One region of the Sporolactobacillus caesalpiniae genome, then DNA from elsewhere that is predicted to be linked to it. Evidence: riboswitches for the same ligand, from Rfam matches in the RefSeq annotation. Region 1 holds a riboswitch; each other region holds the start of a gene.
The links. Region 1 has a riboswitch for S-adenosylmethionine ahead of ABWW58_RS11495 (alpha/beta fold hydrolase). Riboswitches for the same ligand answer to the same signal wherever they lie in the genome.
Positions count from the first base shown of each region.

Region 2: another riboswitch for S-adenosylmethionine. It lies ahead of ABWW58_RS10055 (ABC transporter substrate-binding protein); the one in region 1 lies ahead of ABWW58_RS11495 (alpha/beta fold hydrolase).
Region 3: another riboswitch for S-adenosylmethionine. It lies ahead of metK (methionine adenosyltransferase); the one in region 1 lies ahead of ABWW58_RS11495 (alpha/beta fold hydrolase).

Region 1 covers NZ_JBEVCB010000005.1:222,193-226,621, forward strand. Annotated here, with positions in the region: gene ABWW58_RS11485 (IS4 family transposase) at 1-332, shown strand, start outside; gene ABWW58_RS11490 (putative immunity protein) at 412-657, opposite strand; gene ABWW58_RS11495 (alpha/beta fold hydrolase) at 910-1,749, opposite strand; SAM riboswitch class I at 1,880-1,983, opposite strand; gene ABWW58_RS11500 (hypothetical protein) at 2,400-2,630, opposite strand; gene ABWW58_RS11505 (cysteine hydrolase family protein) at 2,772-3,329, opposite strand; gene ABWW58_RS11510 (type 1 glutamine amidotransferase family protein) at 3,400-4,011, opposite strand; gene ABWW58_RS11515 (Crp/Fnr family transcriptional regulator) at 4,113-4,429, opposite strand, start outside.
Region 2 covers NZ_JBEVCB010000004.1:332,671-337,099, reverse strand. Annotated here, with positions in the region: gene ABWW58_RS10055 (ABC transporter substrate-binding protein) at 1-1,284, opposite strand, end outside; SAM riboswitch class I at 1,402-1,502, opposite strand; gene ABWW58_RS10050 (Crp/Fnr family transcriptional regulator) at 2,032-2,697, opposite strand; gene larA (nickel-dependent lactate racemase) at 3,011-4,285, shown strand; gene larB (nickel pincer cofactor biosynthesis protein LarB) at 4,319-4,429, shown strand, end outside.
Region 3 covers NZ_JBEVCB010000001.1:172,463-176,891, forward strand. Annotated here, with positions in the region: gene pckA (phosphoenolpyruvate carboxykinase (ATP)) at 30-1,613, opposite strand; SAM riboswitch class I at 2,290-2,408, shown strand; gene metK (methionine adenosyltransferase) at 2,538-3,758, shown strand.

The DNA of each region.
Region 1 (4,429 bases):
TTAAGCTTCAAAAAGAGTTCCAGGGCAGATCGTACGATCTGCTGATTAGCCACACAACCATTGTCTTTACAAGGTTTATTCTCCTGTCTTGGCAAAACCGTTGCAGTACAGATAATCGAACCCTTGGTGGTATGTTTTATGAACTCTGTGACGAAATGAATGAACTGGATTGGGCTGTAGCACTGACGCAGCTCATGGATATTCTTCATGACGCCCTAACAAAAACAAAAAAATCAATCAAAAGATGGGTTACTTGTCAACTGACACAATGGATTGAGAGCTTACCCAACTATATCAAGGTTTATCTGCCCAAATTAGGGTGCGAAAGTTGAGTTATATCATTTATTCGATTTCAAGAATTCGCAGCGATGTGCCTTCATTATGGCCAAAAGCACAAAATGGACGAATCGCTTAATCAAAATGTGTTTTATTGTGCGCTTGATTAGTCAAAAAATCCCGCAATAATAGATTATCACGCCCCAATGATCGAGCCGCTGCAATCGCTTGCCGAGGCCGCTCATCATGAGGACGTTCCTGTTCAAAATACCGGATGACGTGATCGGAGCAAACAGCCGCCCATAATGCTGCTGTCTGTTGTTTTACCAATTTTAGCTTTGCATCAATTTCTTTTTTACGCTCTGTGTCCACAAATTTCATCGACAAATCCGCTCCTTTTCCTTAAACAAACATTTATATGCATCTTATGTTCCCTTTTTTACCTGCTCATAGTTCTTAACGAGATACATATAGAGTACCCTACCGTTCAGCGAAAATAGTCAAAAAATAAAACGCCCACTTTAATCTTGTGGACGTTTTTATAGTTGTAGGCACTCAAGAAGACAAAATATTTTATAGGTTCTCCATTTACCTGTTTCTCGGAACCTGATGTGCTTTATACTATTCTTCCTGTTATCTCTGTAAAACAATCTCTGAAAGTTGGTGTTTGCTAAGGAATTGATCTAGAATTTCATTAAATCGATCCGCATATTCCCAAAATAACAGATGATTGCCAAACGAATGCACGTCACTATTTGGAAATTCTTTTTGTATATAAGGCGTAGCGGCATCTGAGCGCGCGGATGAAGTAAATGTTAACGAGGGCACTGCTTCATCAATCGTTTTTGCTGCTGCTTTTTTGTCTGTAAGCCAGCCGTCAACATAGAGCGCATCGGCAATTTGATGCGGAATGCGCAAGCTTGGCGCTGTAAATCGGCTCTTTTCTTCATCAGTAATCGCGTGATCGAATAGGAGATTTTCAGCAAATGAATCAATAAACTGACGATAATGTTCGGCAGAATCCAGAGAATGGTTGTGGACGGCGATGAGGTCTTCAAGTGTCCCGGCTACCCACTCATCAGAATCCGAGCTAAGGGTCCGCGGGGATACATCAATGGTGACAGAAGCCGAAATGTTTTGAGTTCCAAAATGTTCCACATAAGACCATAAGGTTAAACCACCAAACGACCAACCGGCCAACACGACATTTTTTAAATCAAGGTGATCGATCAATTTTCCAAGATCCGCTCCCTGCACATCGTACGTATTTCTGTTTACACTGATCGTTGATTTTCCATGATTTCGTGGATCTACCGCAATCACGCGATAACGCGTGGAGAAGTAAGCAATCTGTTTTTCAAATACATCAATACTGAATGTCCAACCCGGAATAAAAATGAGCGGCCGTCCACTCCCTTCATCACGATAGTGCAACTCAATACCTGGCTCTACTTCAAAATAGTGTTCTGCCATGTTCATTCACCCTTTTTCGTTTTTTAATCACCCTTAATTTTTCTCGGACTAGCTCAGATGACTATTTATCCATTTATTGAGGCAAATAAAAAAGAGATTTCCCGTGTTCAGAAAACCTCTTTACAGGTTCTGTTTATCTGCCGGGATTACCGCTGGATTTAGCACAGTACCTCTTTGCAAGGTCCGCTGCTGAGGGATCATCAGGCCAGATCCTTTACCCTCTCTGGATAAACAAACATATAACCAAGTATTTAGGTGTGATTTATTGTATTATAGCACTATTCCCACCTGTGTCAATAAGAAAAACGGGGCAAACCTGGTCTTTACTTCCACAGGATACGGTGACTTTCACTAAATGCGGTTTTGAATCATCAAGCTTGTCTTGATCAAACAGTTCTAGTTCATGAATCATTTTGATCCTTGATTAAGTAACGTGGACGGAATAAAAAAAGCGGAGTTTTTCCGGTTATATGCATCATGACGCTTGTTTCACAGGTAAATAAGGGTAATTTTTCCGGTTAAGCACAGAAAAATCCTCCATTTTCACGTTTTTCGATTCGATAAGCGGAATTTCTCCGTCTATTTAAGCAATTTTTTCATTAATTTTCTAATTAAGCGGAATTTTTCCGTTTATTTATCAGATTTAACGCTTAACCTGATCGCCCAACCGATAAGTTCGGATGGGGAATCAGCCTCTTATGACGCTTATCGTCGTACCAGTGGGACAAAATCATAAGATTTTTTACTTGTAAGAAAAATTGAGCGAAAGCGCCTGGTCCTCTGCTGTCAATCTGTATGGAGCTTTGATCCGTTAACCTTGTGACTTGAACGAGCGTCGCTTCAGCTGCTCGCTTGCCGCGGCGATCTGGGAGCCTCCTCAAACAGACGCATGCCAGCGGTGTCTCCCCTGGCGCACGATTCTTTCTTTCGTTCCGCATCTCATCAAATGAACGCACACAAAATGAGGGATAGCGTCAATGCTATCCCTCCTGCCATTGCCTATTCGATTCAAATGACCCACATTAACGATAGTTGTTATGCGTCGGTTGAAACACGTCCTCGTCTGAATTCAGTACCAGCGAGAAATGGTCGTCATTGTCGTAACCGTTCAGCACTCGATTGTGATGTTGGATAATCTGCGCCGCAGATAATATCGGAGTATCCGCAGTCGAGTGGGCATCACCGACCAGTGTGACATCAAAGCCGTTGACCGTAGCCATTCGAACGGCGGTATCAATACAATATTCGGTCTTACATCCTACAATAACAAGATGTTCACTACCATGCTCCTGAAGGAATTTTAATAAAGGTGTGTGATAAAAAGAACTTGTTGCGCTTTTATTAAAAATCTCAGCATCATCCGGTATATGAATTGCCGGGTGAACCTGGAATCCTTCTCCTTCACCGCCGGATACACTGGTGTCGCGGACAAAGACTATGGGAATATTCGATCCCACAGCTTTTTCGATTACAAGATTGATTTTCCGAAACAACTCTTCTTTATTATATACGCCGGGCTCCTGTGAATCACCCTCAATCAGCGTCAGTTGCGAGTCAATAACAAGTAAAGCCTGGTTCATCAGCAGCACTCCTTTACCGTTTGCACTAGTCGCCAAGTTTGTCTCTAATCAGACGCCTCATTAACTAGTACTAATTCAATTGTTTGATATATTCGTAGTAGCCAAGTTTATGAAAAGTGTACCAATCATCTGCTTCAGCTTCATCCTTCATGCCCAGCGCCACTAAAACTTCTTTTGAAAATTCTAAAGCGGCAGTTCCATTAGCGGTGATTCTATTAGCACTACGGACAGCTTGTTGATCTATATACTCTTTTTCGCCGCTATAATTTTCCCCTGCCGCTTTCTTCAATTTCTCCAGCTGATTGCTTGTATGCTTACCTTCATTGAGAAATCCGTGCATTCCCAAAAATACCGTGGCGTCACAAATAGCGCCTAAGACAACGTTCTTTTCTAATGCCCTTTTTATGAGCGGTATGATCTTTTTACTGGATTCCTTTCGCCACGAGTTACCACCAATGAGAATTAATCCATAGAACTGATCATCCACCGAATCGATGTCATAGTCCGGAATAACGGTGAATCCTCCGATCGAATGAACCGGCTCCTTTGTTAAAGATACTGTCTTAACACAATAATCGTTTGTTCCTGCTCCTGAGCCTCTCATAATTTCGGAGGCAAGGTAGGCACCTTCCCAGTCAGCGTATTCTTCCAAAAGTACAAATAATATCTCCTTTGCAGTCACCTCTGCTCATCCTTTCTTGCTCGTGTTACTTACGCAAAGTAAGTTGCATAGGCATTCTCGTTTTCATTTATAAAAGTATAACAGATTTGTATTGAAGCTGATCAACACTTATCGAGATCAATGTAAATTTTGCCCCGACCGGCGGATTTAGCGCGCTTCTCACGATAGAGGCGGTTCAATAAACGGCTGACGGTTTCCGGTGTGACACCAATATATCCCGCCATATCCTGTTCTGTCATCATTGTCGAGATAAGTACCCAACCATCCGTCGCCTTAGTGCCTGATTGCTGCACGAGCCGCTTCAACAACGAAACAAGTTGAACGAGCGCAGGCTCAAGAACAGAATCAGCATATCGATTCATCAGCTCCTGACTTTTCTTAGCAAAGAATTGCGTGAGTCGGCGTTCGAGGGAAGGAT
Region 2 (4,429 bases), on a different contig from region 1:
AGCTTTGGTCAGAAGGTTGGACAGATCTTGAGTCTGTACATTCACTTTTATACCAATTGTCTTCAGATTTGCTGCGATAATATCGGCTGCTTGGACAAAGGTGCTGTCACCAGAATTGACGAGAAAAGTCAATTCCTTCGATTTGTCCCAATGCGCTTCTTCAACGAGTTTTTTTGCCTTTTTCAAATTGAATGCGGCCGGTTTGATCGATGAGTCAAAATACGGGCTGTATGACGAAAGGAATCCATCAACGATCTCACCATTTCCATGCAGCAAACTCTTCACTATTTCTTCACGATTGGACGCCAGTTGAATTGCCCGTCTAATACGAACATCGGAAATCGTTTTAGTATTTATTGAAACGAGCTGATTGGTGAGCGGCTGCTCCAGTACTGTTTTTACGTTGCCTAATTTTTGAACGTTTTTATAATCTTCTTGTGGGAATACACCTAATGTTTGTTGCACAAAATCAATTTCACCGGATTTAAGTCCAGAGTACAACTGGCTTGATGGCACAATTTTTATGTTCAGATTTTTGATTTTCGGAGCGCCTCTCCAGTAGTCTTCATTTGCAGTATAGGAGATGTAATGATTGGAATCATATTTTGTTAGCCTGTAGGGACCACTGACGACAGTTGGTTTATTGAACCAGCTGTATTTGCCCAATTGATCAGGGCTGACATCTTGTAATACATGCTTTGGAATGGTAAATAGATAGCGCCCAATTGTATTGTCAAAGGTTGCGATCGACAGTGGGGCTTTTGTAACGAATACTACTGTTTTGCTGTCTATCTTTTTCACGCCGGCAATGCTTTTTGCTCCATCCGGAGAGTTTCCGCTATCGTTAAATCCTTTTAGCACGGCATAACCGCCTATATTTACATTTCCAACCTTAGGATTGGTTAATCTCAGCACCGAGAAGATCACGTCATCTGCCGTAATTGCTTTGCCGTCCGACCATTTTGCTTTTTTATTAATTTTGACGGTAAAGGTCCGATTGTCTTTTGTTGTCACGCTGTCCGCTAACTGACCGACAACATTCAGTTTGCTGTCAAGCTCAATTAATGGCAGAAAATTGAGCCCGATGGCATATTTCCCTAGTTCAGTTAGATCCACGAGCAACGGATTGATCGTGGACAAGGAATCCGTTGCACCGATTGTGACTGTGTTTTTATTGACTTTAGTACTGCTGCTTTTTTTGTCGGACGCACTTCCGCATCCCGAAAGCGTCAAAATAATTAATAGAAAAGATAAAGCTAGAATCATTCCTTTTTTTAAATTCATGGATACTCCCCCTCGTCTCTGTAATGAAATAAACGAACTAGCCTAGGCGTTCAATTTTTAACGTATAGAAACAGCCGCTTTTCACAGAATCAGAAAAGCAGCTGTTTTCGCTGTCTCTTCTTATCTGCCAGAATTTAATCTGCAGGAATTGACACCATGCACAGTGTGCTGGTTGTCGGGTTTCATTGGGCCAGTCCCTCCACCACTCTTGATAAGACCTTTAGTGTTCAATTTTAATAAAGGTGATGTAAAACGTTCTTACAACACATTCCCAGACGCGTTCCGGGAGTTCGTTACGATGATCATTAGATATAATTCATACTAATCCTATGTCAATTAAATTTTATCGAATTACTTGGTTTAAAAAGTGTAAGTGACATAAAATTGTAATATTTTCTTTGTTTGAGTATTCAATTGGTGAGTACGGAACAACCTGAACTGAATAAGTTGAGGCGTTTTTTTGGTAAGTGAATTAGGAAGGGATCGGAAATCGAGTTGTTTCAAGGGCAAGAAAGCGGGTGTCCCCAAAGTCCGTTTTTGACTTTGAGACACCATACATAAATTATGAATCAAGAGCACAGGTGTGAGACTCATACACGGGATCAGCGAATCAAGGGAGACCCCGCAGTTCATGGGTATTAAGCGAGGAGATTTCCGGGTCGGCCGTGGAAAGCGAGCAACCGGAGCGCAGTATAAGAGTTGTTATACAGACAGCCTCTGTTCCATATAGGATGTGTATCGTTCATTTTAGTTAGCAATGTGATCCAAAAGATAACTTATATCTGTGATGATCAGTTTTCGATTCTTGACCATCAGCGCGCCGTCACGTTTTAACTCACCAAGCATTCGATTGACGCTGCTGCGCGCACTGATACCGCAGAAGCCGGCGATGTCATCATTTGTTAACATGAAATCAATCAAAATCCCCTCACGCACTTTGCGCCCGAATAAATCAATCAGACTGTAAATAAAGGCGCAAACCGCGCCTTTTTTTCCATTCATGATCATTCGCTGGGAACGGAAAATATTCTCCGATAATTTCTTACGATAATAGCTTTTGATATAGTTCTGCAGCTCCGGTGTCGCATTGACATATTTCCAAAAGGTGACGCGATCCACTTGATAGAAAGTCGCTTCGTTGGATTCCACACGTACATTGAATGGCTGTTCCGTAAACTTGGAAACCTCATCTCGAAGCAACGAGATAACATCCGGTTTTACGATATAAGAGAGATTAAATTCGCGTCCATCTTGAAGAATAATGCTGTTTTTTATAATGCCCTTCTTGAGAACATACGTATACCGTTCTTCAAGGCCGTGATAAGTCAGATAGGTGTGTCTACTTTTGTTAATTGTCGGTACATTGTGTGCGTCCAGAAAATTAATTAAATATTCGATTTCACTTAATACCATGGATTTTTCCTTCCCATCACAATCATTCAAGTTGAAAAACAGAGATACAATTGTTACATTTAACTCTATTTTAACGGTTTTTCACCTAATGTTTGTCACAAATAAAGTGAACATTTGTTAACTTTTTTTGATGATTGCATACGGAACGGACAGCCTTTTTGTTTTGATTTATAACAGATGGTGCACGTAGAAAAGGTTGTGTGACCTGGTGATGCGCATGTCACGTGTCACTTTTTCTCATACTAAGGATCACGAATCTTTGATACTTGCTTCTTTGTAACGCAAAAAGATCTGAAAAGAGGGCTGTTATTTTATGGTTAGCATTGAACTTCCTTATGACAAAACAACAATCGAGGCTAATCTGCCCGATCACAATTATGCAGGCAAATTAGTATCCCAAGCAGCAACTTACCACACAGATCGATCGGAAAACGAGATCGTCGAGGATTCGCTTAATCATCCAATTGGATCTGCGTCTTTGGAAGAACTGGCCAAAGGCAAGAAAAATATCGTGATTATCAGCTCGGATCACACGCGTCCGGTTCCGTCGCACATTATTACACCGATCCTTTTGCGACGGTTACGTGAAGCGTCTCCAGATGCGCGCATCCGTATTCTTGTTGCGACTGGCTTCCACCGTCCGTCCACTCGCGCTGAACTTGTTAACAAATATGGACAAAAAATTGTCGATGAAGAAGAAATCGTGATGCATATCTCGACCGATGACGCGGCGATGGTTAAAATCGGCCAGTTGCCGTCCGGAGGTGACTGCATCATCAATCGAATCGCCGCCGAAGCCGATTTGCTGCTTTCGGAAGGATTTATTGAATCGCATTTTTTCGCCGGATTTTCCGGAGGACGCAAATCCGTGCTTCCAGGTGTTGCTTCCTACAAAACGATTATGGCCAATCACTCCGGTCCGTTTATTGATTCAGACAAGGCGCGTACCGGAAATCTGAATCACAATCCGATTCACAAGGACATGGTCTACGCGGCACGCACAGCAAATTTAGCATTTATCGTGAACGTTGTTCTTGATGAAGATAAAAAAATTATCGGGTCATTCGCTGGAGATATGGAAGAGGCACATCGAGAGGGCTGCAAATTTCTTCGCGAATTGTCCAGTGTAACGAAAATTGACTGTGACATCGCTATTTCTACGAATGGCGGCTATCCTCTGGATCAGAACATCTATCAGGCAGTAAAAGGGATGACCGCGGCAGAGGCGACAAACAAAGAAGGCGGCACGATTATCATGGTTGCCGGCTGCCGAGACGGACATGGCGGTGAAGGCTTCTATCATAATCTCGCGGATGTTTCCGATCCGAAGGAATTCTTGGATCGCGCCATCAATACACCGAAACTGAAAACGATTCCGGATCAATGGACGGCTCAGATTCTGGCACGGATTCTTGTCCATCATCATGTAATTATGGTTTCTGATTTGGTCGATCCCGGACTGATTACCGGCATGCACATGGATCTCGCCACTTCTCTTGATCAGGCACTTGAAATGGCCTACGCGCGCGAAGGCAAGGACGCTAAGATAACCGTCGTTCCTGATGGACTGGGTGTCATTGTCCAATAAGGGTTTCGGTAAAAGAGGAGAGGTGGACAGAAAATGGAAAAGGACGAACTGCATGCGCTGTTTCAAGATATTGCTGAACCTAGTCAAGCCGCGACACGTGGAAAAGACAGCGGTTTTGCGGATCTCGGTTTTGCGAAGGTTGAC
Region 3 (4,429 bases), on a different contig from region 1:
TTGCAAATCGCAAGCAGTTGAAACGGTGATCATGAATAGATCGGTCCGGCGCTGCGAATCTGCTCCGGAACATCCGAAAATTTCTTGAAATTCGCTTGGAATTGCTGAGCGAGATGTTGGGCAGCTTGAGTATATGCTGAATGATCCGACCACGTTTTCCAAGGTATCAGCACATGATCGGGAACACCCGGACATGATCGTGGAATATGCAAACCGAAAATGGGATCTTTATAGATGTCTTGATCACTTAGTTTGCCATTTAAGGCGGCGTCAATTATCCGTCTTGTGTACGAAAGATCAATGCGTTTGCCAACCCCGTACGGCCCGCCGCTCCAACCGGTATTCACAAGGTAAACGGTCACATTGTTTCGCTTAATTGACGTCCCAAGGAGTTCGGCATACTTTATCGCCGGAAGCGGCATAAATGGAGCGCCGAAACAGGTTGAGAAGGTCGTTTCGGGATCAACAACGCCGCGTTCTGTACCGGCTAATTTACTCGTATAGCCTGAAAGGAATTGGTACATCGCTTGCTCCGGGGAAAGTATGCTGATTGGCGGAAGTACACCAAAAGCATCTGCTGTCAGAAAAATAATTGTGCTCGGATGACCGCCAATACTTGGAAGCAAGGCATTGGCAACAGCATTCAGCGAATACGCGGCACGTGTGTTTTCTGTCAAATCAGCATTATCATAGTCAGGTTTGCGATTTTTCTGGGAGATGACAACATTCTCAAGAATGGTGCCGAATTGAATACTGTCATAGATTTGCGGTTCTTTTTCACGCGACAATCGGATGGCTTTGGCATAGCATCCGCCTTCAATATTGAACACACCATCTGTCGACCATCCATGCTCATCGTCGCCAATTAAAGATCGATCCGGTGAATTGGAGAGAGTTGTCTTTCCCGTTCCTGATAATCCGAAAAATAAAGCGACACGTCCGTCTGATCCTTGATTTGCTGAACAATGCATCGACATGATCCCTTTTTGAGGCAATAAATAATTCATAACAGTGAAAATGGATTTTTTAATTTCTCCTCCGTACTCAGTGCCGCCGATTAAAATGATCCTGTACTTCATGGATATGATGATAAACGCTTCGGAGCGTGTGCCGTCAACAAGTGGATCTGCTTTGAATCCTGGAGCGGCAAGGACCGTGAACGCAGCGTGATGATGTTCCAACTCCGAGTTGGTTGGCTCAATAAACAGCTGCCGGCAGAATAGGTTCTGCCAAGCATACTCATTAACAATCTGAATGGCGAGGCGATGCTCCGGGTCTGCACCTGCGAAGCCGCGAAACACATATTTGTCTTTTTTCCCTGTCAGGTAATGAACAATTTTCTGATAAGCATTAAGGAAAACGCTTTCATTTATTTGCTGATTCCTGCTCCAGTCAACTAATTCGCTTGTCACTTCATCCTTAACGAAAAATCTGTCTTTAGGCGATCTCCCTGTATATTTTCCGGTTGTAACAGCAAGAGCGCCGTTATTAGTTAAAACGCCTTCATTTTTCTTCAGTGCATGTTCAATAAGTTCAGGAACGGATAAATTAATGAACGAGTTCCCGGTATGCAGCAATTCAGAGATGGGTGTTTCAAGGGACGCATGGTACATGGAATCAACCCTTTCTGTGTACGTTAAGAATGTTTAAAATTCAGAGGAGTATAGAAGCAGCTAAAACTTCGCATTCGCCAGAGGGCTTGACGAAGCCAAGTTGTCTAATCAAAAAATTTTCACTTACTATTTATAGTATAACGCATTAGAAATAATAATACCTACTAATAGAGGGTGTTCAAAAAGTCCGGGAAAAAGGCAATGAGGATCTTCTGCTAACAGCATGCACGTCCTGTGCCAAACGCAGAAGTCACCGCATCCTGTGGAAGTTCTGCGTCAGCTTGTTTCTCCGCTCCTCACGTATTAACAGGGGATCTTCAACTAATACCGTGCACGGCCCTGTGCACAACGGTGAAGCCATCACGTCCTGTGAAAGTACGCGCGGGTAGCTCAAAACTGCGCTTCCTTGATCTTCGACGCTCAGGACGAGCTAGTGTCAGGCATGACACGCGACGTGGCGATTTGCCTGACCTCGGCTCTTTTTGTCCTCCTTTTTGAACAGACTCTAATAGATTAACAGTGTATGTGTCACGATGCAATGGACAGTGAAATCAGAATTTCTGTGAATCTTAGTTTTTTCAATCTATACTATTCTGCAATGTTTGCCTGTGACAGTCGCGAGGAATTCGTTGACAGTTTTAATCCCCTGCGTTATGATGGGATTTACATACGGCTGCTCTTATTCCGAGTAGGCAGAGGGACAGGCCCGATGAAGCCCGGCAACCGGCCGAATAACGGCACGGTGCTAACCTGCAGAGAAAAGAGATTGTTTCGTCTTTCTTCTGATAATAAGAGGCGCGCGATAAGAATCGGCCTATCCTTAATTGGAGTGGGCTTTTTTCATGCCTTGAAAACAAAAGCAGAGGGATCGAGTACCGTTGACACCATTTTGTATATAATGTTTGAAAGGCAGGGTGAAGAAAAATGACGAAGAAGTATTCAAGACGCTTGTTCACTTCCGAATCGGTAACTGAAGGCCATCCGGATAAGATTTGCGACCAGATTTCAGATGCAATTCTTGATGAACTCCTTAAGGGGGATCCAAATGCAAGGGTTGCTTGTGAAACTGTGGTTAATACTGGACTTGTCCTTGTAACAGGTGAAATTTCGACTTCCACCTATGTGGATATACCGAAAGTAGTTCGCCGTACGATTCAGGAGATTGGCTATAACAATGCGAAATACGGCTTTGATGCCTCTAACTGTGCAATTTTAACGTCTATTGAGGAACAATCGGCAGACATTGCGCAGGGCGTTGACAAGGCGCTTGAGGCGCGTGAGGGCACGATGTCAGATGATGAGATTGAAGCAATTGGTGCCGGAGATCAAGGATTGATGTTTGGTTTCGCAGTCAATGAAACACCGGAGCTGATGCCGCTCCCAGTTTCACTCGCGCATAAGCTTGCAAAAAGGCTGGCTGACGTTCGCAAAAACAAGACGATCGGTTATCTCCGTCCCGATGGAAAGACTCAGGTAACGGTTGAATACGACGAACAGGGCCATCCGGAACGCATTGACACAATTGTCATTTCCACACAGCATGATCCAGAAGCGACCGAAGAACAAATCAAGAAAGATATTCATGAGTTTGTAATTCGGCCGACAGTTCCGCCGAACTTAATTGATGAAAAAACCAAATTTTTCATTAACCCTACCGGGCGCTTTGTTATTGGCGGACCACAAGGAGATGCCGGTCTGACCGGAAGAAAGATTATCGTTGATACCTACGGCGGATACGCGCGTCATGGCGGCGGCGCTTTTTCAGGAAAAGACGCGACGAAAGTTGACCGCTCGGCCTCTTATGCGGCCCGATATGTCGCAAAGAATATTGTCGCAGCGGGATTGGCTGAAAAATGTGAAATTCAATTAGCCTACGCCATCGGTGTCGCTGAACCGGTATCCATTTCCGTGGATACCTTTGGCACCGGGAAAGCAACTGAGGAACAGCTTGTTCAGTTGATTCGCCATAATTTTGATCTTCGTCCGGCAGGTATTATTGAGATGCTTGATTTACGCAGGCCGATCTATCGACAGACGGCGGCTTACGGACACTTTGGCCGAACCGACATCGAACTCCCATGGGAGAAGACCGATAAAGCAGATTTATTAAAACAGCAAATACACTCTGAGTCTAAGACCCATTAACTTCTTGCACGCAAAATCGCTTTCCACGCCCTCGGGTGTGGATAAGCGATTTTTTTCACACTGATAGGATAGCATAAAAAATATTTGTTTCAAGGAAACGACGGCGCTCACATCCTATGAGCAACGTCGAAGCCACCGCATCCTGCGGAAGTGTGTCCTGTGGCTCACCGAACACTAGGCCGTCCATGACCTTCGCCAGAAGGCTTGGCGAAGCCAAGTTTTCTAACACTGGTAAGAATGTATGGCGTTTTGCTTTGCCGGTACGACGATAAGGTCATAAGATTCGGTTGGGCGATCAGGGAAGCGCTCAATCTGAGAAATAAACGGAAAAATTCCGCTTAATTAGAAAATGAATGAAAAAATTGCTTAAATAGACGGATAATTTCCGCTTATCGAATCGAAAAACGTGAAAATGGCGGGTTTTTCTGTGTATAACCGGAAAAATTACCCTTATGTACCTGTAAAACAGGCGCCAGGATGCAAATAAGCGGAAAATCTCCGCTTATTTTACTCGTTACTTAATTAAGGATCAAAATGATTTGTGAAATAGAAATGTCTGTTCACGCACAAGGTTGATGATTCAAAACGGTATTTGGAGCAAAGGAACCTTCGCTAATGACGCATGTCCTGCAAGCAACGCGAAAGTCACCGCATCCTGCGGAAGTAAGGAA